DNA from 4 places in the Sedimenticola selenatireducens genome. Region 4 is predicted to be linked to each of the others. Evidence: predicted binding sites of a transcription regulator. Region 4 holds the regulator's gene; each other region holds the start of a gene.
The links. Region 4 encodes FliA, which starts transcription of late flagellar genes. Its sites were predicted from a motif close to GCTAAAGTTNNNNNNNNNNCNGCCGATA; they were not measured.
Positions count from the first base shown of each region.

Region 1: a site for FliA is predicted at 4,935-4,962, ahead of ACHZBF_RS14960 (HAMP domain-containing methyl-accepting chemotaxis protein). Genes of this name have one in related genera too.
Region 2: a site for FliA is predicted at 2,042-2,069, ahead of ACHZBF_RS04065 (transglutaminase-like cysteine peptidase). Genes of this name have one in related genera too.
Region 3: a site for FliA is predicted at 2,398-2,425, ahead of ACHZBF_RS12175 (methyl-accepting chemotaxis protein). Genes of this name have one in related genera too.

Region 1 covers NZ_CAXXYC010000004.1:812,863-820,306, forward strand. The annotation lists gene ACHZBF_RS14940 (pilus assembly protein) at 1-3,655, shown strand, start outside; gene ACHZBF_RS14945 (type IV pilin protein) at 3,705-4,157, shown strand; gene ACHZBF_RS14950 (Fur family transcriptional regulator) at 4,239-4,670, shown strand; tRNA gene ACHZBF_RS14955 (tRNA-Thr) at 4,805-4,880, shown strand; gene ACHZBF_RS14960 (HAMP domain-containing methyl-accepting chemotaxis protein) at 5,045-7,147, shown strand; gene ACHZBF_RS14965 (6-pyruvoyl trahydropterin synthase family protein) at 7,306-7,444, shown strand, end outside.
Region 2 covers NZ_CAXXYC010000003.1:86,373-93,816, reverse strand. The annotation lists gene ACHZBF_RS04070 (EAL domain-containing protein) at 1-1,225, opposite strand, end outside; gene ACHZBF_RS04065 (transglutaminase-like cysteine peptidase) at 1,305-1,922, opposite strand; gene ACHZBF_RS04060 (proline--tRNA ligase) at 2,180-3,904, shown strand; gene fabA (3-hydroxyacyl-[acyl-carrier-protein] dehydratase FabA) at 3,968-4,483, shown strand; gene cpdA (3',5'-cyclic-AMP phosphodiesterase) at 4,833-5,678, shown strand; gene ACHZBF_RS04045 (chromosomal replication initiator protein DnaA) at 5,801-6,730, shown strand; gene ACHZBF_RS04040 (acylphosphatase) at 6,773-7,030, opposite strand; gene ACHZBF_RS04035 (TlpA disulfide reductase family protein) at 7,052-7,444, opposite strand, start outside.
Region 3 covers NZ_CAXXYC010000004.1:215,902-223,345, reverse strand. The annotation lists gene ACHZBF_RS12180 (NAD(P)/FAD-dependent oxidoreductase) at 1-1,094, shown strand, start outside; gene ACHZBF_RS12175 (methyl-accepting chemotaxis protein) at 1,186-2,364, opposite strand; gene hemH (ferrochelatase) at 2,496-3,515, opposite strand; gene xerD (site-specific tyrosine recombinase XerD) at 3,896-4,798, shown strand; gene ACHZBF_RS12160 (YajQ family cyclic di-GMP-binding protein) at 4,857-5,339, shown strand; gene ACHZBF_RS12155 (DsbC family protein) at 5,354-6,100, shown strand; gene ACHZBF_RS12150 (PP2C family protein-serine/threonine phosphatase) at 6,328-7,077, shown strand; gene ACHZBF_RS12145 (FHA domain-containing protein) at 7,116-7,444, shown strand, end outside.
Region 4 covers NZ_CAXXYC010000003.1:243,170-250,613, forward strand. The annotation lists gene flhB (flagellar biosynthesis protein FlhB) at 1-357, shown strand, start outside; gene flhA (flagellar biosynthesis protein FlhA) at 377-2,479, shown strand; gene flhF (flagellar biosynthesis protein FlhF) at 2,568-3,815, shown strand; gene ACHZBF_RS04825 (MinD/ParA family protein) at 3,850-4,689, shown strand; gene ACHZBF_RS04830 (RNA polymerase sigma factor FliA) at 4,686-5,426, shown strand; gene cheY (chemotaxis response regulator CheY) at 5,483-5,857, shown strand; gene ACHZBF_RS04840 (protein phosphatase CheZ) at 5,891-6,604, shown strand; gene ACHZBF_RS04845 (chemotaxis protein CheA) at 6,617-7,444, shown strand, end outside.

The DNA.
Region 1 (7,444 bases), on a different contig from region 4:
CCCCCTGGGCGAAATCTACATGGAGGCACTGCGCTATTTCTCAGGACAGACTACGCCCACCGCCAGTTTTGACGGCACTGATACAACCTATATAGCCGGTCTGAACAAGTCATCCTGGACCGACCCCATGTCTGCGGATGAGTGGTGTGCCAGCTGTGCCATTGTGGCCATATCCACCGGGCTGAACTCTTTTGACCGGGACAACCTCTCCACCGCAGGCATCACCGGATTAGCCAGTATTACCACCGCCACCAATAATGTCGGTAATATCGAGATGGGCGGCTCTTTTGCCGGCAACTATCTGCATGGCGGCAGCGATGGACGCTGCACCTCGAAGTGGGCGAACACTCTCGCTGACATAACCGGCATCTGCCCCGAAGTACCGCAACTGGAAGGGGGCTTTCATATCGCCGGCCTGGCACACCACGCCCACATTACTGATCTGCGCACCGGTACCGGCTACCAGGACACGCAGAAAGTCGACACCTACGCGGTTGCCCTGGCTGAAACACTACCCAGCTTCAGTGTTAAGGTCGGCGGTGCCGGAAAGGAAATCACCTTCCTTCCGTTTTGCGAATCCAATAAAGACGGGGGTACGCCTGCAACGAATGACCCCGACTGGCAAGCCTGCAGTATCACCAACGTGATTGTCGAGAGCCAGTATTTTGATAGCAGCGGCAATCTGGCCTCCGGCAGCCTGCTGATCTCCTGGGAGGACTCCCTCTGGGGCAATGACTACGATCTGGACGGCATGGAGCGGATCGAATTCTGTGTTAAGGGTTATTGTGACGAGATCGGTCAAAGCAATGCGGGAGTGGCGAGTGACGAACTCAGAATCCGCACCCGCGTGGTTCACGCCTATGCCGGAAATGCCCTGCGCTTCGGCTACACTATTACCGGCAGCACAGCCGACGGCGTTTACTACCCGGTCGTGCGTCCGGGCGGACAGAATTTCAGCGCCAGCGACATGGACAATGATAACGCAGGCTCTGAACCAGCGGCCAATATCACTGATTTCACAGTGGGATCTTCTACCGCCACCCTGCTGAACAACCCCCTGTACTACGCGGCAAAATTCGGCAGCTACACCGATCTGGACAATAGTGGAGATCCCACCTACAACAGCAGCACTACTGACACACGCGAATGGGACAATGAAGACACCGACGGCAATCAGACTCCCGACGGCATTCCTGATAATTATTTTCCGGTACGCAATCCATCCAAGCTGGAAGCCCAACTGGGTAAGGTGTTCGGAAAAATTGTCAGCCGGGTTTCCTCCGGCACGGCAGCAGCCGTGGTATCAAACAGCACATCCGGTGAGGGCGCGCTCTATCAGGCGCTCTACTACCCGCAATTTGAAGACAATGACAACAGCGTTAACTGGGTTGGACTGGTTCAAGGTATGTTTGTCGATGACAGAAGTAATCTGCGGGAAGATGCCAATGGCAACGGCTATCTGGATGACTGCAATACAGATCCGGCAATCGACATCTACCTGGACACCAGCACGCTACCGTATTCAACCAAGATCAAACGCTATATCAGCTCGAATTGCATCATCGTAACACCATCAGACGTGAAGCTGGATAACACGCTCACGCTGACACCATATACGACCCATCCGGTAACCGATCTGCGGCCCATCTGGAATGCGCGCGATGAACTGGGCAAGCTAACCAATACCAATGTGGTTGCGCAGCGTACCTACGCCAATTCCGCTTCTACCGGTCGGCATATATTAACCTCGACCAACGGGTCGACCCTGATCAACTTTGATGCAAGCACGTTTGGCTCGACCAATTACACCTATCTCGATGTCATTGATGAGCCTACAGCGGATAATGTAATCAATTATGTGCGTGGCAAGGACGACATCACCGGCTTTCGCACCCGGTCGGTGGATTTCGACTCAAGCACTACCGGCGATGAAGTCTGGCGTCTAGGGGATATTATTCACTCATCACCGGCTGTCATCGGAACCCCAAGCGCCGGCTATGAAACCCTATATAACGACACCAGCTATCTTAACTTCAAGACTCAGTACGTAAACCGGAGAAACCTGGTCATTGTTGGGGCCAACGACGGGATGATCCACGCCTTTAACGGGGGATTCTGGGATGACTCATTAAAGGCGTTCAAAACCACCAATTCCGGAGAAACGGCACACCCGCTTGGAAGTGAATTATGGGGCTATGTGCCCAAGGCTCTTTTACCCCACCTCAAGTGGCTGACAGAGCCTGACTACCCCCATGTCTATTACATGGATGGCCGGCCGCTTATCTTTGATGCAAACATCTTTACCGCCGACGCTGATCATCCTCATGGCTGGGGCACGGTTATGGTTATGGGCATGCGCTTCGGCGGTGGCCCTATAACGGTGGATGTCAACAATGACAGCCCGGGAAACACTACAGATGACGAGACACTGCGCTCCTCCTATGTCGTTCTCGACATCACCAACCCTGAAGTGGCACCGAAATTAATCGCAGAACTCAGTCATCCGAATCTCGGTTACACCACTGGTATGCCAACAGTTATCAAAAAACGTAGCGCTGGTGGTGATCTTGATTGGACGACAAGTGGGGATAATACCAATCAATGGGAATTGGTATTTGGTTCGGGACCAACCAGCCACCTGACCGGCACAAGCACACAGAATGCTCAACTATTCAGATACAATCTGGTGACCAAATCCTTTGTCGCCGGCTTTGCACCGGCAGACCTGGGTGAAGCAAACAGCTTTGTCGGCAGTGCCACCAGCACCGACTGGGATAGCGATTTTATTGACGACATTGTCTATTTCGGCATTGCTGGAGGCACAGAGGCGATGCCGGATGGGAAATTGAAGCGCTTAAGAGTTTCCGATGGAGCGTTGTCTACACTGCTGGCTACCTCACAGCCCTTTACATCCAAACCGGCCACTAAAATCGATACCACCGGCAAAAAATGGATTACTGCTGGCACTGGAAGATTCTTTGCGACCACAGACAGTGATAATGTGCAGACCAGTTATCAACAAAGCATGTATGGAGTAAAAGAACCTGTTGATGGCAGTGGAAACCTGACCTATGCAACCGTTTCAGCCGCGACACTGGTGGACACCACCAATTTACAGGTATTTACGGATGGCAGCCTGCTGCCAACCACATTTACAATTGGCGGAAACCCAGTCACAACCTACGACCAATTGGTAGCCGCCATGGCAACACAACCCGGCTGGAAAAATGACTTTCCAACCACATCAAATACCGAACCCAATACGCGCAATGTTACCAATCCAGTCATAACGGGTGACTTGTTGATATTCACTGACTACACTCCTGGAGAAAAAAATCTCTGTGACGCGGGGTCCAGCCGACTGAATGTCACCAACTATGCAACTGGCACTGCCATTCCGTATGGGCCCATTGGTACAGATTCATCGGTCACCAACGGCACGGCTGAACTGGCAAGCTCTACAGTTGATCTTGGAGTCGGACTTGCGTCTGATCCCGTTATCCATAAGGGCTCCGGCGGAGGTACAACGGGCGGCAGTGTCATAACGGTATTTACCCAGGGTAGTGCCGGTGACGTCACCCGTTCAAGAGTGTTCATACCTGGATTGGCTGACGCCAAACGTCGCTCCTGGCGCCAGATTGATTTCGCGAACTAAGGATAATCAGCCTGTAAAGCTGAAACCCATGAGAGGAGTTCAAATACAAATGCCACTAAACAAGGACAATATGACCATTAGGCGATCTCATGGTTTTACGCTGATCGAATTGATGATCGTGGTTGCGGTTATCGGCATTCTGGCCGCAGTTGCTTATCCGTCTTATCGCGACCAAATCATAAAAACCAATCGAACTGATGGGAAAAGCGCACTGTCGCAGGCAGCAACGCTGCAGGAACGCTGGTTTACCGAGAACAACAGCTATACAAGTGACATGACCAAGCTCGGCGGGACCACATCCCAAGAGGGACACTACACCATCTCCGTCGCAATAGGTGATATCAACGGCACAACTTGCGATTCATCGGCACATACCAAAGATAACTGTTTTGAATTGACGGCAACACCTGCAGGAGCTCAGGCCGCCGATGGGTGCGCGAACCTTGAGTTGGATAGTTTTGGACGTAAAACCGTCTCCGGCACCGACAACAGGTGCTGGTAATCGCCAGAACCATATTGAGCTGTCAGCACAGTCACTTGCAGAAATTGGACTAAATTTTACCAAACTGATTATAATCGTCCCATGAACCAAACCGACCCACAGAACAGCGAACATCGGAAAAAGATCGTGCAGCTGCTGCGCAGTCACGGTATCAGTCCGACGGTACAGCGGGTGAAGATCGCCTCCACCATGCTGCTGCGTCCGCAACATCTATCGGCGGACCAGGTACTCACCCTGACCAATCAGACGGGCCGACCGGTTTCCAAAGCCACGGTCTATAACTCATTGGGGCTGTTCGCTCGCAAGGGGTTGATTCGGGAACTGTTCGTGGACCCGGAACGGGCCTTTTATGACTCCAGCACCCATCCGCACCACCACTTCTACAATGCGGTGACCCAGGAGATCTGTGATATCGATGAAAGCGCCATCCAGATCAATCTGAATGCCACGCCTCCACCGGATACCGAGATAAGCGGGATTGAGCTGGTGGTGCATATCCGTCCCCGGAAATAGCGCTGAAACCGCCTATTTTCCAGCTACTTACCCGGCCAGTAACGGTTGTACCCGGCGCAACATTTCTTTATACTCCCGTTCCCTTTTGCGTTCACAACCCGATTGCGGTGAAGACAGAAAAGGGTTCCCCATAAGCCACCCTAGCTCAGTTGGTAGAGCGCGTCACTCGTAATGATGAGGTCGCCGGTTCGATTCCGGCGGGTGGCTCCATTTCCCCCTACGCACCCTGGTCACTCCACCCTAAAACCCCTCAATATCCATGGAACTAAAGATTCCCGAAACACCGCCGTTAATCTGTTGCATATAAAAGAGATCCGACACTAAAGCCGGACCGGATAAAGGAATCACAACGATTCTCCATGGGAGGTAGCCGCGTGTTCAATACAATGAAAATCCGTCACAAGGTCTGGGTTGGCTTCACCGTGCTGCTGGCCATTATTGCCGCCATCTCCGTCCAGACCCTTAACAGCCTGGACAATGTGGAAAATTCGGTCGTTGAGATGGTGCAGATTCGACAACCCACTGCCCTGCTCTCCAAGGAACTCTCCGCCAGCGTCCACCAGACCGCCAGCGCACTGGGCTTCTTCCTGTCGACCAAGGAGGAGAGCCACCGAGAAGGATTTTTGAAAGGGCTCAAGGACTCGGAAACCCTGGTGAATCAGCTGAGAGGGCTCAAGGCAGTCACCTCTGACAGCCAGTCCGCGGCGCTGGTGGAAGGTCTTGCAAAAGATCTGGAACAGTTCCGCGCCCTCGGCGATCGACTGCTTGATACCGCTACCAGCTATGAAAAGAACTTCCCCGGCATCGCCTTTGCCAACTCCGATCTCAACCCTATGAGTCGGATCATGGTCCAACTGACCTCCCAGATGATCGCCTCGGAGCAGGAAGAGGAAGCGACCCCTGAACGGCGTTCACTGCTAACCCTGTTCGCCGATCTGCGTTACGCCTGGAGCAATGTCATGAGCAGCATCCGCGGCTATCTGGCATTTCGTTCAGAGGCGGTTATCAACGATCTCAATCTCTATCTGGAGCGCACGGAACAACTGCTCGGCCGGTTATCGGAATACGAGGATGAACTAACCCTGGACCAGACCGATTCACTGCAGCAGTTCCAGAACCAATTGGCCACCTACAAGGCCAATATTGACAAGATGATGCAGATCCATGGTGGTGACCAATGGCGTACCGATGCCTGGCTGGTCCGCAGTGAGGCGACCCCGCTTTTCAATGAGATCGACAACAAGCTGACCGCCCTGGAGTCACTGCAGTCCGATGCCATCATCCGGACCAACACCACATTGATTGATGAAACCACCCAAACCACTCTGACCGTCTCGACCCTGATGGTCATCGGTCTGCTTATCGGCCTGTTCATGGCCTGGCTGATTGGCCGGGCCATCTGCAAGCCGCTCAGCGAAGTGGTCAATGCCCTGGATGATATCGCCCATGGTGAGGGTGACCTGACCCGCCGCCTGGAGTGCCGTACCCAGGATGAAATCGGCCACCTGGCGCAGGCGTTCAACACCTTCATCATCAAAATCCAGGCACTGGTGCAGCACACCGCCAATGCCACCGGGGAGGTCATAAGCGCGGTGGCCGAAACCACTGAAAGCACCCGCAACATCAGCCGCATGGTGCTGGCGCAGGAGCAGGAGACCCAGCAGGTGGCGACCGCCATTCACCAGATGTCCGCAACCATCAGCGAAGTGGCCAGCAATGCCGCCAGCGCCTCGCAGGCGACCCGTTCGGCCACCGAAGAGGCAGCAACCGGACACAAGACGATGGAACAGACCGCCCACTCAATCCAGGCCCTGCATCGTGAAATCACCAATGCGGCAAGCATCATCGGCCAGGTGGAGAAAAACAGCGAGGGCATAGGCAGTGTACTGGACGTCATCAAGGGCATTGCCGAACAGACCAATCTGCTGGCATTGAACGCGGCCATTGAGGCCGCCCGGGCGGGTGAACAGGGCCGGGGATTTGCCGTAGTGGCGGATGAGGTGCGTAATCTGGCGACTCGCACCCAGGAGTCCGCCGGCGAGATCGAGGAGATGATCCGTAACCTGCAGCACAACACGCACCAGGCGGTAAAAGCGATGGAGAACGGCTGCACCACGGCGGAAGAGAACGTACAGCAAGCCAACAGCGCCCGCACATCTCTGGAAGCGATCAATGCCGCCATTGAGACCATCAATGCCATGAACCGGCAGATCGCCCTGGCTTCTGAGCAGCAGAGCAGCGTCTCCGAAGAGATCAACCGGTCGATCATCTCGATCAGCCAGGAGAGCAAGAGCGCCGCCACGCTTTCCCAGCAATCGATGAACACCACCACTCACCTGGGGCAACTTGCGGCAGAACTGCAACAGGTGGTTCAGCAGTTCAAAATCACATCCGATGAGTGTGCGAACCCGCCTGTCACCGGGGAATCCAACCAGATCACCGAAGCGCTGGACAGGCAGGAAGAGCAGGCCGCCTGACAACCGTTATCGATAATTCGATATTGCAAAGCCTGCAATCGGGCTTTGCCAGGCACAAAGGGTAGCCTGGTTGGAGTGCAGCGGAATCCGGGACGAGCCCACCAACCCGACCCCGGATTCCGCCATGATGGGTGCGAGGATGGTTTCTGCAGGGGAAGATGGCGGCTGCATTCAGCCTGCGTCTGATTGCCTGGAAAATCGCCAAAGAGCCCTGGGACTTGCCTGTACAGGCAAAGCCTGCAAAGATGCTCAACCTCGCACCGCAGACCCACAGAAGCAACATGACCACACTGTTCG
Region 2 (7,444 bases), 160 kb from region 4:
CACTCACCTGGCCGGACTCAAGCTCGTCAGCCCGGCTCAGATGCCATTCATTGGCGCCCTTGCTCTGTGCGATACGCAACGCCATATCGGCTTCCGCCAGCAGCTCCGAGGCACTCTGGCAACCATCAAAGTAGCCGATACCGATATGTCCCACATCCGGATCATCCAACCTGCCGGTACTGTACAGCCCGGTCAGCGCTACCACCAACTGCTCGGCGAGCTGTGCGATCTGCTCACCGGTACACTCTTCAACGAGTAGTGCGAAATCAGCACCCGCAAGGTGGGCAAGCTGGCTTCTGGGCCACTGCTTCGACACTTTTTCCAACTCTTCTGCCGTCGATTCCAACAAGGCATCGCCAGCACTGTAACCCTGCTCGTCGTTATAGCGTTTAAAGTCCTTCAACTGCACCAGACAGAGTACCCCACGGGAAAAAACCTCGGTGGAATTGATCTGATTCACCAGCAAATCCATAAAGAACCGTTTGTTCGCCAGGCCGGTCACTGGATGCTGGTACGCCTGCTGTCTGAAACCGGCCGCGAGACGCTCCAATTCATCCAGCATCTGCCCTACCTTGGCGGACATCCGGTTCATCGCTTCGACAATACGGCGGATATCGGGTGTCCTGGGCAACGGCGCGAGGATTGGAAATTCACGATTACAAATGGCATCGGCCTGCCCCTCAACCGATTTGAGGGGCCGCAATACCCGCTTCAGCAGCAACACACCGACCAACAGGGCGAGCGCGGTACTGGCCAGAAACCAGCGCAGGGTGTCGGTAACGTTTTGCCAGAGCTGGCGATAGGCGTAACCCGGATGACTGCTGATCACCACCCTGCCGCGCTGCATCCAGCCATCCATCAATACCGCCTCGCCCTCCGGCGTTGTCAGCGGCAGCATATTGATAAACCATTCGGGCACATCTTCGAGCTGTACCGGCAACACCCGATCAACCAAAGGTTTGCCCTGCATATCCTCAATCCGGATTGAGCGATAGAATCCGCGATCAAATATGGCATCGGTCATCGAGGTCACGGTGGCGAGATCCATCTGCCCCAGATATGGTGAAATCGATAAACCCAGGGAAGTGGCGGCATCCTGGGCATGTGACTCAAGCTGTTTCTCCAGGTAGTCCCGGGTATTGTGCACGGTCACCAGGAAGGTCCCGAGAAACACCAGCAACAGAAGCGTGACGATCAGCGTCACCAGTTGTTTTGGCAAGGTCATAGTTGTACCCCCGGGTTGCTCACCCCGGGCCTCCACCTGTTATCAGGTTGTTTTGCCGACATAATGTGCAGACCACGCTTCATTGCACCATCTCCCTGGTCATTCTGGCTTGCAGGTCCTGCCACAGGCTGATTCTGCTGGACGAGCCCACTTTCTCCCCTCGCCCCCGGCTCTTGGCCAGCCAGAGACCCTCTGCGTTGAAACTGTAGACCGGCGCCAGATCCCCGCGCTTGTCGGCAGAAAGAATCTGGCCATTAAGATTGTCCAGCACCAGGGGCACCCCACTCTCCTGCGGATAGTAGGTCAACACCATGTGCGCCTGGTTCAGCTCCAGCGCCTTGACATACATGATGCGCATTTTCTCTTCCGGCACACCCATCTCGCGCAGGGTAAAGTATTTGGCGATGGAGTAGTCTTCACAGTCGGCCTGCCCACGGCCCAGCGCCTCAACCGGCGTGGCCCAGTAATCCTCCTTGCCCCAGATATTCAGGTCGGATCTATAAGCCAGTCGATTAAAGAAGTCATTCACCAGGATCAACTTGTCGGTTTCACTGCCCTCCTGACGACTCTCCATCAAGGTCTGCCACTCACTCACCCTGCCCGCCGCCGGTTCCCCGTATTTCTGCTTTACCCACTGGATTAGCGACATGCTGACCAGGGATTCACCCGCCACCAAACCACCAAGCAGAAGCGTCATTGCCAATACTACCCAGCGCAGCCGATACCGCAGGCATTCGGACAGGGGGGCATAGCGATCTGTGACTGAGGTGATGAGCAATGGGCTACCGCCGGTGAAATCTAACGTCCAGTAGGTTTTTTCGGCAACCAGGGGGAATGCTGAAGCCGTGAATGGCAAAGATCCGGCCTGATGCAATGTACGTTATCCATTTGTCCCGGTCATGGCATACCGTTAGAATAAACGCCTTTTGCACCCACACCCCCTGGACACTGGACATGCGTACATCCCAATTTCCCCTTCAGACCGTAAAGGAGACCCCCTCCGACGCCGAGATCAGCAGTCATCAGCTGATGATCCGGGCCGGCATGATCCGCAAGCTCGCGGCCGGACTCTACACCTGGTTGCCGTTGGGTCTGAAAGTACTGCGCAAGATAGAATCCATTGTTCGGGAAGAGATGGATCGCTCCGGCGCCCTGGAGGTGCTAATGCCCTCCATCCAGCCGGCCGAACTGTGGCAGGAGTCAGGACGCTGGGAGCAGTATGGCCCGGAGCTGCTGCGGCTCAATGACCGGCACAAGCGGGCGTTCTGTTACGGCCCCACCCATGAGGAGATCATTACCGAGCTGGCCCGTAACGAACTGCACAGCTACAAGCAGCTACCGGTCAACTTCTACCAGATCCAGACCAAGTTCCGCGACGAAATCAGACCCCGCTTCGGCGTCATGCGCGCGCGCGAGTTCCTGATGAAGGACGCCTACTCCTTCCATGTCGACCAGGAGTCGCTGCAGCAGACCTATGACCTGATGCATGAGACCTACAGCCGCATCTTCACCCGCTGTGGCCTGGATTTCAGGGCGGTACAGGCGGACAGCGGCAGCATCGGCGGCAGCGCCTCGAAAGAGTTCCACGTGCTGGCCGATTCCGGCGAGGACGCCATCGCCTTCTCCACCGAAAGCGATTATGCGGCCAATATTGAGACCGCCGAGGCCGTGGCGCTCGGCGGCGCACTCCCGGCACCGGCCGAGGAGCTGCGACTGGTCGACACGCCCGATACCCGAACCATCCAGGACCTGGTGGAGCAGTTCCGGCAACCGATCGAAAAGACCGTCAAGACCCTGATTGTGGCGGCGACCGAGGACTATGATTCGGAATTTGTTGCGTTGCTGGTGCGCGGCGACCATGAACTGAACGAGATCAAGGCGGAGAAGCTGCCCGAGGTGGCCGCGCCCCTCACCTTCGCCAGTGAGGAGCAGATCCGCGCCACTATCGGTGCAGGTCCCGGATCCCTCGGCCCGATCAACTTGCCGATACCCTGTATCATCGATCGCTCTGTCGCCCTCATTGCCGATTTCAGTGCGGGCGCCAACCAGGATGATAAACACTACTTCGGCATCAACTGGGAGCGTGATCTGCCTACTCCCAGGATCGTCGATATCCGTAACGTGCAGGAGGGTGATCCCAGCCCCGACGGCAAAGGGGTACTGACCATCGCCAGGGGTATTGAGGTGGGACATATTTTCCAGCTCGGCAACAAGTACAGCGCGGCGATGAAAGCCAATGTACTGGATGAAAATGGCCGCAGCCTGATCATGGAGATGGGCTGCTACGGAATCGGCGTCTCCCGCGTCGTGGCGGCGGCCATCGAACAGAATCACGATGACAAGGGTATTATCTGGCCGGCGGCCATCGCCCCCTTCCAGGTTGCCCTCTGCCCCATGAAGATGGATAAATCGCATAGGGTACGCGAGGCCACCGAGCAGCTCTACCAGGAATTAACCTCGGCCGGCATTGAGGTGTTGCTGGATGATCGCGGCGCCCGTCCCGGTGCCATGTTTGCGGATATGGAGCTGATCGGCATACCACACCGGATTGTGATCGGCGAGCGCAGCCTGGATGAGGGCAAACTGGAATACCGTGGCAGAACCGACAATGACAACAGCATGATCGAAATCGAACGGATACTACCCTTCCTTCAGGAACAATTGAGCCCAAGGGCCTGAGGCAGAATAGATCAGGAACAATGGCCCACCCCTGAAGGCAATAACACGAGAGAAACTGGATCCATGGCTAAAGTAGAAAGTTTTACAAGAGAACAGTTGCTGGACTGCGGTTACGGCAGAATGTTTGGTGAGGGCAATGCTCAGCTGCCGGTCCCCAACATGCTGATGATGGACAGGATCACCCGGATTGCCGATGAAGGCGGCATTTACGGCAAGGGCGAGATTCAGGCCGAACTGGATATCACCCCGGATCTCTGGTTTTTTGAGTGTCACTTTCCGGGTGACCCGGTGATGCCGGGCTGTCTGGGACTGGACGCCATGTGGCAGGCTGTCGGCTTCTATCTGGCCTGGCTGGGCAATCCCGGACATGGCCGGGCGCTGGGCGTGGGCGAAGTGAAATTCACCGGACAGGTATTGCCCTCGGCTAAAAAGGTGACCTATCAGATCGATCTGAAGCGGGTCATCACCCGCCGTCTGGTGATGGGTGTGGCCGATGCGGTCATGAAAGTGGACGGACGGGAAATCTACACCGCAAAGGATCTACGGGTAGGCCTCTTTGTCTCTACCGATAATTTCTGATTCTCTCCTAGAGGGAACCACCATCGAGGGTCAGGATACGCACATCAGGTCTGACCCTCTGCCTCGCCTCACCGCCAGGAGCTTTTGTGCAGGAAGCCACATCGCCCACCACCACTGTTTTGTGCCAGGCAGAGCGGGATATCGGTGTCCAGCCGTCCATCCCCATGGGTCCCGGGGCACACCAGGGTGTCCCAGGAAGCAAATGTGATACAGTCCACAAAAAAGCAGGTTTCAGGGAAAAAACCACTATACCGGGCCTTTATTGCCGCATTCATCACACCTATGCCGGATACAAAATTGCCCCCCATGCCTTAATATTTAGCTATACCGGTCGCAATCTGATTCCAATATGGCCCAAGACATCGTCAAGCTGAACAGCCAAAGCTCCAGGCCCGCCAATCAACAGCGGCCCATCCGGGTATTGCAGATTACTGACTGCCATCTGCACACCAGCCTGGATTGGAAGCTTGCCGGCATCAATACCCAGATCAGCTTCGAATGGGTAATGGCGCTTGCCGCACAGCAAAAATCACAGACCGATCTGTTGCTTTTGACCGGTGACCTGGTCCACGACGCCTCCGCTGTCGGCTATACGAGACTCCGAAACAGTGTCCAGGAATTCGGCATCAAGGCCTGTTGCCTGCCGGGAAACCATGACAATCCGGAAATGCTCACCAGGCATATGCGCGGTGGCCTGGTGGAAGTCCCCAAAGAGGTAAAACTGGGTAACTGGGTCATTATCATGCTCGACTCCACCCAGCCGCACTCCGAGGGTGGACACCTGAGTGACCGGGAGCTGCAGACCCTCGAACGCTCGTTGCGCGAAAATACCGATCGGCACGCACTCATTGCCCTGCACCACCATCCCGTCCATATTAACAGCGCCTGGATGGACAAGATGGCACTGGATAATCCCGAGCCTTTTCTCTCCATTCTCGATCACTATGACAACGCGAAAGGGGTGATCTGGGGACATATCCATCAGCCATTTGATGCCGAACACAACGGGGTCAGGATGATGGGAACACCCTCTACCTGTATCCAGTTCATCGAGAATCAGGACAAATTCGGTATCAGCACAGCTCCGCCGGGATTTCGCTGGCTGGAGCTGCTACCTGATGGCGGCATTAATAGTGGCATTGACCGGATTGCCGCACTCCCCCCCGGACTGGACCTGAAAACTGCCGGTTACTGAACCGGACCACGCCCCCGAACCTGCCGTCCAACAGCGACATGCGTCCCTTTTTCCGGTTATGATAACGCCAATGACAAGAGCCGGAGCGCCTGATCACCCGGCCATTTCAACGGAGTATAACCATGCAAAGGGTCTTCCACAGCGCCTTCTGCCTCACGCTTGTTATGACCAGCGCACTGGCGGATGGGTCTCACAACCCACCTGGCTACGATAGCTCCAACGGCTGGCGCCCCATTGATACGCCGACGGAATACAACACCTCCCAGCCTCAAGCGGACATCACCGGCCAGTCGCAGCAGCCATACCCCTCCAGCCCCGGCTATGCCGCCGATCGGTATCCCGATCCGACACCTGGATATTATAGCGGAGAGGGCTTTCCCGGAGGGCCTGGGGCAACGGGACCCTACGACTACTACCAAGGTCAAGCGGAGCCCTATATCGAGTCACCCTATTATTACCCGTCAGACAATTTTGTGCAGGAGTGGGGAGACCCGGCGGCGCCCGCCTATCCCTACAGTTATTACCCGGCACCGGGCTATAACTATCCCTATTACTACCAGGAGGGAACCGCACCGGCATACAACCCCTATGCCCCACCCCAGGATTACCGCTATCCGCCAGTGCACGGTTATGGACAGGAGTCTTATACACCACCCCCAGCGACACCAGGTTATGAAAACAACTACTTTCAGGGGTATGGAAATAGCGGTTACGATACCCGCTACGGCACCACCGCGCCCTTAGCGCCCCAGCAACCGATGCAGATGTATGACGGCGCTGCGCCGACACCCGTTCCCCCGACGATGCTGGAGCCCTACCCTGCCTACGCCCAGCCACCCGCCTATCCGCAAGGTCAGAAACAACCGGCAGACCAGACTTACTCACCCCCGCCTCCCGTTTCATCGGACCGGGATAACAGGGCTCAGGATTGGGCGCAGCAGAACAGCTCGGCCCGGGATACCCCGGCAACGCAGTATCCAGGCTATCGGATCAATGGGGCGCCGGCCGTATTCAGGCCCTGGACGGACCCGGCGGATGAGCCTTCAGAGTAGCCGCGGCAATTGCCGGACGACGATAAATTGCCTTGACGGGCATTATCGAATTGAAAATTCGGCCAACTCCTGAACAGGGGCAGGCTCACTGGAAACACTTTCCACCCGAGCCTGGGCTGGCCCACGGGTCAGCCAGTTTCTCAACTGATCAACGGCATCGGCCTCACCACAGGCCAGCACCTCGACCCGACCATCAGGCAGGTTTCTGGCATAGCCGGTAATTTTCAGGCGCTCGGCCTCGAACCGGGTGGAAGCGCGAAAAAATACGCCCTGCACCTTTCCCGAGACCAGATATTGCATACAGATCGTCACTGGACACTCCTACTCTTTGTTATTTACCGGGGCCGGTTTTTCTGGCCGCACGCCCTGTACAATCAGTTGTTCAATCATCTCTGCAGTGAGCGGCCCGACATGCCGGGTGACCACCTCACCTTCCGGAGAGATGAGTATTGAGGTGGGCAGCACCGGAATCCTTCCAAAGGCAGTATAGCCATCGACAGGCGCCAGCAGGATGGGATAGCTGATGGACCGCTCAGCCAGAAAACCCTTGAGCCGCTCCGGCGCCATATCCTCCATGTTGATCCCGATGACCAGGGCATCACGCTCTTTATGCGCCAGATGGAAACGCTCCAACTCCGGCATCTCTTCGATACAGGGCGGACACCAGGTGGCCCAGAAATTGACCAGCAGCCACTTGCCGCGAAACTCCGCAAG
Region 3 (7,444 bases), on a different contig from region 4:
TCGATATCCGTCCCCATCTGGAACGCAAGGGCATCGGCTTTATTGCCAAGCGTTGTGACAAGATCAATGCCGAAAACAATACCCTTGAGATGGCGGATGGCGAAGTGGTCAGCTATGACTACCTGGTCATCGCTACCGGGCCGAAGCTGTTTTTTGAAGAGGTGGAAGGTGCGGGGCCGGTGGTTGGCAACACCAAGTCGATCTGTACCGTGGATCACGCTTTGGATGCTTACGACGCCTACCAGCAATTACTCGACGATCCGGGTCATGTGATTATTGGCGCCATGCCCTTTGCCAGCTGTTTTGGGCCCGCCTACGAATTCTCCTTTATCATGGATGCGGACCTGCGCAAGCGTAAGATGCGCGACAAGGTGCCCATGACCTATGTGACCTCCGAGCCTTATATCGGCCACCTCGGCCTGGGCGGCGTGGGTGACTCCAAGGGCTTCCTGGAGTCCGACTTGCGCGCTCACCATATCAACTGGATCACCAATGCCAAGGTGACCAAGGTTGAGGCGGGCAAGATGCACATCGAGCAGTATGACGACAGTGGCCATCTGGTGAAGAATCATGAGCTGGACTTCAAGTACTCCATGATGCTTCCCTCGTTCAAGGGAGTGGATGCGGTGGCCAATGTGGAAGGGCTGTGTAACCCGCGCGGATTCGTCTTCGTGGATAGCCACCAGAGAAATCCGACCTATCCGAATATTTACTCGGCCGGCGTCTGTATCGCCATCCCGCCGGTTGAAGCGACGGCGGTACCGACCGGCGCCCCCAAGACCGGCTATATGATCGAGTCCATGGTCACGGCCATTGTGCATAACATTGCGGATGAACTGGCCGGGCGCGAGCTTTCGACCAACGCTACCTGGAATGCCATCTGTCTGGCGGACATGGGTGATACCGGCGCCGCCTTTGTGGCCTTGCCGCAGATCCCGCCCAGGAATGTGGCCTGGTTCAAGAAAGGCAAATGGGTGCATATGGCCAAGATCGCCTTCGAGAAGTATTTCATCCGCAAGATGAAAAAGGGCACGTCCGAGCCGATCTATGAGAAGTACATCCTCAAGATGCTGGGTATAGGTAAATTGAAGTAACCGGCCTCAAGCGCAAAAAAAGCCCGGCGATGACCGGGCTTTTTTTTTTGGCTTGATCAGGTAGGAGTGGCTCCAGTCGGGAAGGGTCGCCTCAGTGTCTGAACTGCTCCAGCATCTCCCTCAGTTCATGTGCCTGATGGCTCAGCCGATTACTCGACTCGGCAACCAGCAGGGCGCCTTGGGAGGTGTCCTGGGAGGATTCGTTGATCTGCTCCATATGATCCTTGATTGTCCCAATGAGTGCGTTCTGTGAGGCGGTGGCCGTGGACAGGTTGTTACTGATCAGGGTTACCGAGGAGATGGCTCCGGCAATTTCCGCCAGCAGTTCCGCCGCGCGTTCGAAATGCTCTTCCGTCTGTATCGCCCGGCTGCGTGCGTTATCCATCACATTCACTGCTGATCGGGAACCCGTCTGCAACTGGCCGATGATTTTTTCGATCTCCTCGGTGGACTCCTGGGTGCGTGTTGCCAGGGTGCGTACCTCGTCGGCAACCACGGCGAACCCGCGGCCCTGTTCTCCGGCGCGGGCCGCTTCGATGGCCGCATTCAATGCCAGCAGATTGGTCTGCTCGGCGATGTTGCGGATCACGTCCATGACCATGCCGATGCTGGCGCTCTTCTCATCCACTTGGCTGATCACATCTCCCGCTTTATTCATGTCGGCAATCAATGCAGAGATGGACCCGATGGCTTCAGTGGCGATCAGGGTGCTTTCTTTGGCAAACTGGTCGACCTGGCCGGAGGAGCCGGCGACTTCAACCGCCATTTCGGATACCTGGTGGATGCTGTCGCTGATTTCATCAATGGCCTGGACCGCCTGTCGGCTCTCCACCTGCTGTTGCGCGGCCTTCTCACGACCCTGCTCGGCGATTCCGGCGAGTTGCTGGGTGTTCTCGTCCAGTGCGTGAGTGGAACTGCCAATTCGGCCGATCATGTCACGCAGGTTGGCGCCCATCTGGTTGAAGCTGTTGATAATCTCTCCGATCAGATCATGACTGACCAGGGTGCACTGATGGCTTATGTCGTTATTGCTGATGGCCTGTGCCACCTCGGATATGCGCTGCAGGCGGCGCAGCAGCACCTGTTTGCACACCCAGTAGTTGGCGATACCTATAGTCAGACCGGCAATGATGCAACCGATATTGAACCAGAGCTGCATGCCAGGTTTCCATTCGACAAAAAACTGCGCATACAGGGGAAAGAGCAACCCCATTATTAGACCGAATCCCATATAGGTGATGAAGAGCGTACGGAGAATACTTGGCTTCATAGACGGTTACCTGATTATTATTGGGTAACCAGATATCGGCTAACTGACTGTGATCTTTAATGTTTTTCAGATAAATTGTACTGATGCATCAGATAATTTTATCTATGTCAATCTCTTTTGGTCGGTCCGGATCAGCTGTCCCGCCACTGGTGTCTTTGCACAAGATCGGCCAGTGCTTCGATGTGTCGCTGACCGTCATTCAGTGCGGGGATGTAGTGGTACTCTTTCCCCCCGGCGGAGAGGAAGTATTCCCGATTCTCTTCGCCTATCTCCTCCAGGGTCTCCAGGCAGTCGGCCGGAAAGCCGGGGCAGATCACATGGACCCGTTTGATCCCGCCGGCGCCCCACTGTTTCAGGGTTTCATCGGTATAGGGCTGAAGCCAGGCCTGTCGCCCGACCTGCGACTGGAAGGTGATGGCCCACTGTTCCGGTGACAGGTCCAGCGCGGCGGCCAGCCGCGTTGCGGTGATCTGGCACTGTTCGGCGTAGGGATCACCCTGGTCGGCATAGGCTTGGGGAATGCCGTGAAACGACAGTAGCAGTCGGTCAGGCTTCCCATGGTTCCGGGAAAAATCACTTACGCTCTCCGCCAGGGCGTCGATATAACCGGGGTCATTATGGTAGTGATTGATGAAGCGGAGCTCGGGAAGCCAGCGCCACTGTCGCAGTACCCGGCTGATCTCATCAAATGTGGATGCGGTAGTGGTGGCGGAATACTGCGGATAGAGCGGCAACACCAGTATCCGTTGGGCGTTGGCCTGGCGCAGGGACTCCAGCCCGTCAGCGATGGATGGTGAGCCATAACGCATTGCCAGCACCACCTTGACCGGGCCGTCGAGCCGCTGTTCGAGGGTCTGCTGCAGTGCGCCGGCAATCTCCCTGGAGATGACCAGCAGGGGCGATCCCTGGTCGGTCCAGACCTTGCGGTAGGCGGCCGCTGAGCGTTTCGGACGGATGCGCAGAATGATGCCGTTGAGTACCAGCCACCAGAGGAGCCGGGGAAACTCCACTACCCGGGGATCACTGAGAAATTCCCGCAGATAGCGTCTGACATCAGCGACCGAGGGTGAATCGGGAGTTCCCAGGTTAGTGATCAGGATGCCGGTGCAGGGAGGTGTGCGGTTGTCGGGGGCAGGTCCGTGAAATCTCATGCGCTGCTTCAGGTGGCCGTGGAAAGTCCGGCCTATGATCCCCTATTCGTCCAGGGTGGTGCAATGCCTAGACAGTCAGTTCTAGATTCAGCGCAGGTCAGGTTTATAAAGGCTCTGTCCCAATTATGTGTTGGTGTTGTTTTGGTTTGGCGATACGCCCGGTAGGAGCGGCGCCTCGCCGCGAATTCGGCCCGGGGCGGGCCTCCTACAGGTCAACCCCCTCTTCGGCGGCCAAGCGTAGCGGTAGGAGTGGCTTTGTCAAATTACGGCTCAAGTTCGCCAGTGGATGATAGAGGCGGTGTATGATGCATGCACCGCCCATGACGGCGGCTGCCGGAGAGGGGATAAACTAACGGTGGGTGTTTACCGGGTGAGCAGTGATGACGGAAGTGGTGGATAGCACGATCATAGAACGTTTTGCCGATGCGTTGTGGATGGAGCGGGGGCTCAGTCGCAATACCCTGTCCGCCTATCAGTCGGACCTGGTCAAGCTGGCCGAGTGGCTGGAGAAGCGGCAGAGTGTGACCCTGTTGGAGGCGGGCCGTGGGGATCTGCAGGCCTATCTGGCGGTCTGTGCGCAGGCGGGCAAAAAGGCGCGCTCCACGGCACGCATGCTCTCCTGTTTTCGCCAGTTCTATCAACACGCCCTGCGGGAGGGATGGGTCAAACTGGACCCTTCGGCCCGGATCGATGCGCCCAAGCTGGGCCGGCCGCTGCCCAAGTCACTGACCGAGCAGGAGGTGGAGGCGCTGCTGGAAGCCCCGGACACCGATGACCCGGAAGGGCTGCGGGACCGGGCCATGCTGGAGCTGCTGTATGCCACCGGCCTGCGGGTCTCGGAGCTGGTGGGACTGCGTTTTTCCCAGCTCAGCCTGAATCAGGGACTGGTCCGGGTCATGGGCAAGGGGGGCAAGGAGCGACTGGTTCCGCTGGGGGACGAGGCGCTGGAGTGGCTTTCCCGTTTCATCCGCTCGGCCCGCTATGATCTGCTGGGCGAACGGCTCAGTGACGACGTGTTTCCGACCCGGCGTGGGGCCGCCATGACCCGTCAGGCATTCTGGTACCGGATCAAGAAACATGCGGCCACCGCCGGGATCAGCAAGCACCTTTCGCCCCACACGCTCAGACACGCTTTCGCCACCCACCTGTTGAATCATGGCGCCGATCTGCGCGTGGTGCAGATGCTGCTGGGACACAGCGACCTCTCCACCACCCAGATCTATACCCATGTGGCACGGGAGCGCCTGAAGAGCCTGCACCAACAGCACCATCCCCGCGCCTGAGTTGCGGCAATATGTTAGCCTTGACCGACCCGTAGCAACGTGTAAGAGGAGTCAAGCCGTGCCGTCATTTGATATCGTCTCCGAAGTGGATATTCAGGAGGTGCGTAACGCCGTCGATCAGGCCAAGCGGGAGATATCCACCCGTTTTGATTTCAAGGGGACCAAGTGCAGTTATGAACTGAACGACACTGAGGTCACCCTGAAGGGCGAGCAGGAGTTCCAGCTCAACCAGATGATGGATATTCTGCGCCAGAAAATGGTCAAGCGGAAGGTGGATATCACCTGCATGGATATCAAGGAACCGGAAACCACACTGAACGCCGCTATCCAGAAGGTGCTGATCAAGCAGGGTATCGAGACCGATACGGCGCGTAAAATGGTGAAGATGATCAAGGGCAGCAAACTCAAGGTGCAGGCCCAGATACAGGGTGATCAGGTCCGGGTAACCGGCAAGAACCGGGATGACTTGCAACAGGTGATCGCCCTGTTCAAACAGACCGAGTTCGATCTGCCCCTCAAGTACATCAATTTCCGGGACTGATGGTGAACAGCTGCGTGGAGTTTTGTCGGGGCCCGGCCCTGTGGTTGCTGTTGTTTCTCCTGATCGGCCCGGCAGTCGCCCAATCCGATGACCGGCAGATTGCACAGGTGCGCCAGAGCCTGGCACTGCTGTTGCCGGATATTCTTCCCGACAGCATCCGCCGCACCCCGATACCCAATATTTTTGAAGTGGTGGTGGGAGCGCGGCTGGTCTACGTGACCGGTGACGGCCGTTTTCTGATTGAGGGGGAGATCATCGATCTGGAGCAGCAGAAAAATCTCACCAACCCCCGCCTGAACGAGATCACGGTGGCTGCCGTGGATGCGGTCGGTGAGCAGAATATGCTGATATTCGAGCCGCCGGAGCAGACCAAATACACCGTCACCGTGTTTACCGATATCGACAGCGCCTACAGCCGCAAACTGCATCAGGAGATCGATCAATACACCAATCGGGGTATACGGATGCGATATCTGTTTTATCCCCGGGCCGGATTAGGTAGCGACTCATTTGCCAAGGCGGTGGCTGTCTGGTGCGCCCCGGACAGACAGCAGGCGATAGACCGGGCGATGGCCGGTGAGCCGGCCGAATCGGGATCTTGCCCAAATCCGGTGCACAACCACTGGCAGTTGGGGGGGCGCATGGGGGTATCGGGTGCACCGGTCATGGTGCTGGAGAACGGGGATATGTTGCCGGGTTATGTCTCGGCCGAGCGTCTGTATGAAATTCTGGGTAAGATGAAGCGGCTGCAACAACCCTGAATCAATCTGGTTACTCCCCCTATTTTGCCCATAAGGTGCTGCACGGGGGCGGATTTGCTTCATAAGCTCCCTTACCTTGCAGAAATGTGCAGCCGTTTACAGATTAATTGGTCGTAGTGTCTGAAGATTCAAGTCTGATGGAAAAGTTGCCGATAGCACGCTCATGGAACATCGCCACTCTGCGCAAGGTGATTCCGGCCGACTGGGTCAGGATTAGTAATTAGAATATGAATGTACTGCCCATCCGTGCTGTTGCCTGTTCCGACAAGGGGCGGGTTCGGGAAATCAACGAGGATAGCGTGGCGGTGCTGGAAGCACACGGCCTGGTGATTCTGGCGGATGGCATGGGCGGATATAATGCCGGGGAAGTGGCCAGTCAGTTGGCGGTTGAAGCGATAACCGCGGATCTATTGCCACTCTGCACGAATGATGAAACGACACTGTCATCGCAAACAATCCGATCGGCGGTGGAGGTGGCGAATGAATCGATTCTCTCTACCATGCTGGCCGAGCCGGCTTACGAGGGAATGGCCACCACGGTGGTGGTGGCATTGTTCTGCGATAATCGGGTGCACTATGGCCATGTGGGTGACTCACGGCTCTACCGCTTGCGTAATGGAAGGCTGGAACAGCTGACCCGGGACCACTCCATGATCCAGGCGCTTGTGGACGAGGGAATGTTTGACACTGTACAGGAAGCGCTGGATGCCGGGGTAAAGGGCAATGTCCTGATTCGTGGGCTGGGCATCCATGAGACAGTTGAGGTAGATGTCGGGGTCTCGGATGTGGCGCCGGGCGACCTCTACCTGTTCTGTTCAGATGGTCTAAGCAACATGATCCCGCATCAGGACATGCTGAATATATTGATGGAAGCAGACGGCGACATAAACGACGCTGCCGAACGTCTGTTGGAGACAGCGCTGGACAACGGCGGTCTGGATAATGTTTCACTGGCACTGGTATGCCCCCAACTTTAAGGTGAATGCGGCCAGATAACTCTGGGTCGGGAGTAACGATGGAAAAGCTGGTTATAAAAAAAGACGATGCCCTGGTGGATGAGCTGGCGATTGATAAGCAGATAATCACCATCGGGAGGGACATGGAGTCCGATCTGCAGTTGAACGATCCGTCGGTAAGCCGGCACCACGCAACCATCAGGCGCATTTATACCGATCTCTATATCGAGGACTTGGGCAGCACCAATGGCACCCAGTTGAATGGGCGCAGCATCACCAAGCACGCACTGAAGGCGGGTGACCGGCTGGCCATCGGCAGCTACATGCTGGATCTGGTGGTGGATGTACCGGAGGAGGAAGCGGAAGGAGACCTGGACAAGACGGTTGT
Region 4 (7,444 bases):
GTGCCAAAGGCGGACGTGATCGTCACCAACCCGACCCACTATGCGGTGGCACTACGCTATAACCAGGCGCGCATGAACGCCCCGGTAGTGGTTGCCAAGGGTACCGAGCTGGTGGCCGCCAATATCCGCCGGGTCGGCACGGAGCATGCCGTGCCGATTATCGAATCGCCGATGTTGGCGCGTGCCATCTATTTCCACACGGAACTGGGTGAGGCGATACCGGCCGGCCTCTATCTTGCCGTGGCCAAGATACTGGCCTACGTATTTCAGCTCAAGGCCTATGTGCCGGGGCAGGGCAAGAAGCCAGCGGAGCCTGGTGAGTTACAGATACCTGACGAATTGAAGGTGCCTGAGTGATCTGTCTGGAGTTTGGATAATGGATGCAACTGCAATCCTGAACAATGTAAAGGCCTCCGGTATCCGTGGACTCGGCGCGCCGATGGTGCTGGTGATGCTGCTGGTCATGGTAGTGATCCCGCTGCCCCCGCTGGCGCTGGATATCTTCTTTACCTTTAACATTGCACTTTCGCTGATTGTCGTGATGGTGGTGGTCTACACTCTGCGGCCGCTGGAATTCAGTGTCTTTCCCAGCCTGCTGCTGGTCGCGACACTGCTGCGTCTGGCGCTTAATGTCGCTTCCACTCGCGTGGTGTTACTGGAGGGGCATCAGGGCGGTGATGCCGCCGGTAAGGTGATCGAGGCGTTTGGTGCCTTTGTTATCGGCGGCAACTATGCAGTCGGCCTGGTGGTGTTTGCCATCCTGGTGATTATCAACTTCGTGGTGGTGACCAAGGGCGCCGGTCGTGTTTCAGAAGTGAGCGCCCGGTTTACGCTGGATGCCATGCCCGGCAAGCAGATGGCGATTGATGCCGATCTCAATGCCGGGTTGATTGATCAGGATGAGGCCAGGACGCGCCGTGAGGAGGTGGCCCAGGAGGCTGACTTCTACGGAGCGATGGACGGTGCCAGCAAGTTTGTCCGGGGCGATGCGGTTGCCGGTATCCTGATCCTGTTTATCAATATCATTGGTGGCCTTGCCATTGGCATGCTGCAGCATGATCTTGATCTGTCCACGGCGCTCCGCTTCTATGCCCTGCTGACCATCGGTGACGGGCTGGTGGCGCAGATCCCATCACTGCTACTCTCCACCTCGGCGGCCATTATTGTCACCCGGGTCGCCTCTTCAAAGCAGGACATGGGCGGGCAGATCGTCAGCCAGCTGTTCACCAATCCCAAGGCGCTGATCATCACCGCGGTGGTGCTGGGTATGATGGGCATTATCCCCGGCATGCCCAACTTCGCCTTCCTGACTTTGGCGGCTCTGGCGGGTGGCGGTGCCTGGTGGATACTGCAGCGTCAGCAGCGAGAACAGGCCGCGCCGGTGGTTGAGCCCATGCCTGAACCAGCGCCCGCCCCGGAACAGAAGGAGCTGACCTGGGATGATGTGCAGCCGGTGGATATCATTGGTCTGGAAGTGGGCTATCGCCTGATCCCGCTGGTAGACAAGAATCAGGGTGGCCAGTTGATGAACCGCATCAAGGGTGTGCGTAAAAAACTGTCCCAGGAGTTGGGTTTCCTGATCCAGCCGGTGCATATTCGGGACAACCTCGATCTCAGTCCCGGCGGCTACAGGATTTCGCTGAATGGTGTAGTCATCGGTGAGGCGGAGATCTATCCGGACCGTGAGTTGGCGATCAACCCCGGTCGGGTTTTCGGTACTTTGCAGGGCGTGGCCACCACCGATCCGGCGTTTGGTCTGGAGGCTGTCTGGATCGACGCCGCGCAGCGGGATCAGGCGCAGACGCTTGGCTATACCGTGGTGGATGCCAGTACCGTCGTCGCCACCCACCTGAGCGAAATACTGCAATCCCATGCCCATGAGCTGATCGGTCACGAAGAGGTGCAGCAGTTGATGGAGGTGCTCGGACGAAGCGCCCCCAAGCTGGTGGAGGATCTGGTGCCTGCGATCCTGACACTGGGGCAGCTTTTGAAGATTCTTCAGAACCTGCTCGCTGAGGGCGTGGCCATCCGTGATATCCGCACGATTGCCGAAACATTGGCGGAGTATGCGCCGCAGAGTCAAGACCTCGGCGCTTTGACTGCCAAGGCGCGGGTTGCCCTTTCACGCTCAATCGTTCAGCAACTTGTTGGTCCTGTTGAAGAAATTCCTGTTGTGGTATTGGATCCTGGATTGGAACAGATATTGCAGCAGACCATTCAGCCTGCCCACGATGGGGGTGTCGGGTTTGAGCCCGGCCTGGCGGAACAGCTGCAGAAAGCGCTGGCTGAAACCGCCAACCAACAGGAGACAGCAGGACAGGAGAGTATCCTCCTGGTCGCAGCGCCGATCCGTATGTGGATGGCGCGTTTTGTCAAACACAGCGTACCAGGCATGAGCGTGCTCTCCTATAACGAGATACCGGACAACCGCAAGATCAAGGTGGTTGCCACGGTGGGCAGGCCAAGTGCAGAAACATAAGGCAGCCACTGCTAAACGATCGGACACTTCAGAATGGCGATGTAAACAAGCCGTTTGATCGGGAAGCTGGCTGCGGGGAAAGTCAGGTATGAAGATTAAACGCTTTTTCGCACCGGATATCAGACAGGCATTACGACAGGTTCGTGAGGCACTGGGCTCCGATGCGGTCATTCTGTCGAATAAGAAGGTCGATGGGGGAATCGAGCTGGTGGCGGCCATTGACTATGACGCCGCGGCTTTCACTCCCTCGCCGGCGCCACAGCCAAAACCTGCACTCAGCCCGGTGCAACCGCTCCGCCAGAAGAGGACGCCAGCTCCTGTGGCAGACGAGCCGGCCTCGACCGTGGCCTCTGTTTCAAAGCTGAAGGAGCAGGTGATACCCAAGGTGGAGTGGAGCCAGGACCCGGTGCTGGTAGAGATGCGCCAGGAGATGAAGGCGTTACGCCGCATGATGGAGAATGAACTCTCCGGCCTGAGCTGGCGTGAGATGGGTGATCACAGACCGGAAACCCGGGATCTTTTCAGAAAACTGATGGGACTATCGATCAGTCCCGATATCTGCAGCCAACTGGTGGAGAGTGTCACCGATGTCACCAGCGCCGATCAGGCCTGGAGAAAGGCGCTCTATTATCTCGCCACAAAGATGGAGACGGTCGGGGATGATCTGCTTGAGCAGGGGGGAGTGTTTGCCCTGATCGGCCCTACCGGGGTCGGCAAGACCACCACGGTGGCGAAACTGGCGGCCCGGTTTGCCCTGCGTCACGGCACCCATCAGATAGCACTGATCTCCACCGACAACTACCGTATCGGTGCCCAGGAGCAGTTGAACACCTATGCCCGAATCCTGGATGTGCCGGTGCGCTCGGCGGGTACCCGCGAAGAGTTGGCGGTTGCTCTGAACGGTCTGACAGGCAAGCGATTGATCCTGATTGATACGGCGGGTATGAGCCAGCGCGATGTTCGACTCAGTGAACAACTCTCCATGCTGGACGTGGCCGGGCAGGGCGTGCGCAGTTTTCTGACCCTGTCCGCCGCAACCGACAACTCCTCGCTGGAACAGACGATCAGTGCTTTTGGCGCGGCCAGGCCTGAGGCCTGCATACTCACCAAGGTTGATGAGGCCGGTTCGCTTGGTGGTGCTCTGTCGGCATTGATACACAAGGAGTTACCCCTGGCGTTTGTCGCAGACGGCCAGAAGGTGCCGGAGGATCTGCATCTGGCCCGTTCACACACCCTGGTCAGCAAGGCGGTAGCCTGCAGCACCGGGGGGGGAGAGTATTCAGATGAATACCTGGCACTGGCGCTTGGAGGTGCGAGAGCAAATGCTCATGGCTGATGCAATAACAGATCAAGCAGCAGGATTAAGACGTATGGTTCAACCTACACCCGTACGAGTAATTGCCGTTACCGGAGGTAAAGGAGGCGTCGGAAAGACCAATATCTCGGTCAATCTGGCGGTCTCCATGGCTGAGATGGGGCGTCGAGTGATGCTGCTGGATGCCGACCTCGGACTGGCCAACATTGATGTGGTGCTTGGACTGCATCCACAGTATGACCTGTCCCATGTGTTGAGTGGTGAGCGCTCCCTTGAGGAGGTAGTGCTGCAGGGGCCTGCGGGCATCCGTGTGGTGCCGGGTGCCTCGGGTGTGCAACAGATGGCCGAATTGAGTGCGGCTGAGCATGCCGGATTGATCCGCGCCTTCAGTGATGTCGGCAATGATCTGGATGTGCTGATTATCGATACGGCGGCGGGTATATCGGATACGGTGGTCAGTTTCAGTCGCGCGGCCCAGGAACTGATCGTGGTGGTCTGTGATGAGCCGGCATCGATTACCGATGCCTACGCCATGATCAAACTGTTGAATCGCGAGTATGGTCTGGATCGCTTTCGTATCCTGGCCAATATGACGCGTACAGCCGAAGAGGGGCGCAACCTGTATAACAAGATGTGCCGTGTCACCGACCAGTACCTGGATGTTATGCTTACCTACATGGGCAGTATTCCATACGACGAAAACCTCAGAAAGGCAGTGAAATCGCAAAAACCTGTGGTTCAAGCCAACCCTCGCAGCCATATTGCAAAAATATTCAAGAATCTGGCGCAAAAGGCCGATAACTGGCCTGTACCGGATGGTGCCAGCGGGCACCTCCAGTTCTTCGTGGAACGGCTGATTCAATATACAAGCCAGGGCGGGGAGATGGGCCGGTGAGTGGACTAGCGAGTTATACCGCGATTCAGGAGATGGATGCCGATACCCTGGTTAACCGGCATGCCCCGCTGGTCAAGCGTATCGCCTACCACCTGATGAATCGCCTGCCGCCCAACGTACAGGCGGATGATTTGATACAGGCCGGGATGATCGGGCTGCTTGAGGCGAGTAGAAATTATGACCCCAGCCAGGGAGCCAGTTTCGAAACCTACGCAGGGATTCGTATTCGTGGCGCAATGCTGGATGAGATCCGGCGCAGCGACTGGACGCCCCGTTCCGTGCATCGAAAGGCGAGGATGGTAGCCGATGCCATGCGCTCTATTGAAAATGAGCAGGGACGTGATGCCCGGGACGTGGAAGTGGCGGAAGTGCTGGATATGAACCTGGTTCAGTACCATCGTATCCTGCAGGATGCGGCGGGCTGTCGGATCTTCAGTATTGAAGAGCTGCAGGCAGTGGGTGAATTGCCCATTGACGGCGGTGACAGTCAGGCGGGGGGGCTGTTTGACGGCATGCAGAAGGATGCCTTTAAAAAGGCCCTGGCAGAGGCGATTGCCGGCCTGCCGGAGCGGGAGAGATTGGTAATCGCACTTTATTATGATGAGGAGATGAACCTGCGAGAGATTGGGCAGGTTCTTGGAGTTAGCGAATCAAGGGTATGCCAGATACACAGCCAGGCCACCCTGCGGTTACGCGCCCGCCTTGCAGATTGGTTATCCGATGCAGATGAGCTCTGATCGGTCTATGAAAACGAATAACGGCATCGAGTTTGGAGGTTGCCTTGAATAAAAACATGAAGATTCTCATTGTGGACGATTTTTCCACAATGCGACGGATTATTAAGAATCTGCTTCGGGATCTGGGATTCACCAATACCCAGGAAGCGGACGATGGTAATACCGCCTTGCCCATGTTGCAGTCAGGTAACTTTGATTTCCTGGTAACGGACTGGAATATGCCGGGCATGACCGGGATTGATCTGCTGAAAGCGGTGCGGGCAGACCCCAACCTGGTCAAACTTCCGGTGTTGATGGTCACTGCCGAATCGAAGCGTGAGCAGATCATCGAGGCGGCCCAGGCGGGCGTCAATGGCTATGTAGTCAAGCCATTTACCGCGGTGACGCTGGAAGAGAAGATCAGCAAGATTTTTGAACGTGTAGGCAGCTAACCGGCAGCATGACGAATCGGTCTGGAGAAATAAATGGACAACGATGAACGTCTGATGCTGGCGAAGCAGCTGGTAGAGCATCTGGAGGCAGGGAATGAAGCTGAAGCGACACATGTCAGTTCCCTTCTTACCGAAGGTGTCGAGAGCAAACTGTTTCTGGAAGTTGGGCGCTTGACCCGTGAGTTGCATGAAGCGATCAATGAGTTCCTGCTTGACCCGCGCATCAATGAAATGGCCCAGGTGGAAATCCCGGACGCCAGTGAGCGACTCACTTATGTGATTACCATGACCGAGAAATCGGCTAATACCACGCTAGGTGCGGTCGAGGCAGGGCTGCCCCTGGCGGATGATCTGGGTGTGAAGGCACGCGCCATATCGGAACAATGGGAGCGGTTTTGTAATCGTGAACTTTCTGTCGATGACTTCAGGGAATTGAGCAGGGAACTGGGCGGCTTTCTGGCATTGACCACCGAACGGTCGAAACAGCTGCATGGTCATCTGACCGAAGTGCTGATGGCGCAGGATTTTCAGGATCTGACCGGACAGATTATCCGGCAGGTGATTACCCTGGTGCATGATGTGGAAGACAAGCTGGTGCAGCTGGTTCGGATATCCGGCTCAAAGTTGCCGGAAAAACAAAAAGATGCAAAAAAACTGGAGGGGCCGGTCATCCCCGGCATTGACCAGGGTGACACGGTCAGTGGACAGGATGATGTGGACGACCTGCTATCCAGTTTGGGCTTTTAGAGGTGTCGAAGCATGGCCATTGATATGGATGACGAGATCCTGCAGGACTTTCTGGTTGAGGCCGGGGAGATACTTGAGCAGCTGAATGAACAGTTGGTGGATCTGGAGCAGCGTCCTGACGATTATGATCTGTTAAACGCGGTATTTCGTGGCTTCCATACAATCAAGGGCGGTGCGGGGTTTCTGAGTATTGACCCGCTGGTAACCGTCTGCCACCGGGCGGAAGATGTATTTAACATATTGCGCCAGGGGCAGCGGCGTGTGGATGCGGCACTCATGGATGCCGTTCTGCAGGTACTGGACGTGGTGAACGAGATGTTTGCCCGGGTGCAGTCTGGTGAAGAGCCGGATGAGGCCGATCCCGGACTGATCGAGACGCTGCATCAGCTTGCCATCCCTGAAAGCGAGGCGGTTGCAGAGTCTACAGTCCAGGCGGTGGAACCGGTTGTCGTAGCAGAACCGGAACCAGAGCTGGAATTTGCCACTGCGGAACTTGAGGAGACAGCGACAGCATCCGCATCAGGGTCGTTTTCCGACCCAGCTCTCGGCGGTGATGACATCACGGAAGAAGAGTTTGAAAAGCTGCTCGATCAACTCCACGGAACCGGTAAGCACGGCGGGACGCCAGCACAGGCCCCTGCAGCAAAACCGGCGCCGGCTTCGCAACCGCTGGCGGCGGGCAGTGATGATATTACGGAAGATGAGTTTGAGGATCTGCTGGACCAGTTGCATGGCAAAGGTCAGTTTGGCGGTCTGCCTGCAACAGGTGAACAGACATCCGCTGTGGTTGCCCCCCAAGCGGCGGCTACCGAATCCGATGATATCACCGAAGAGGAGTTT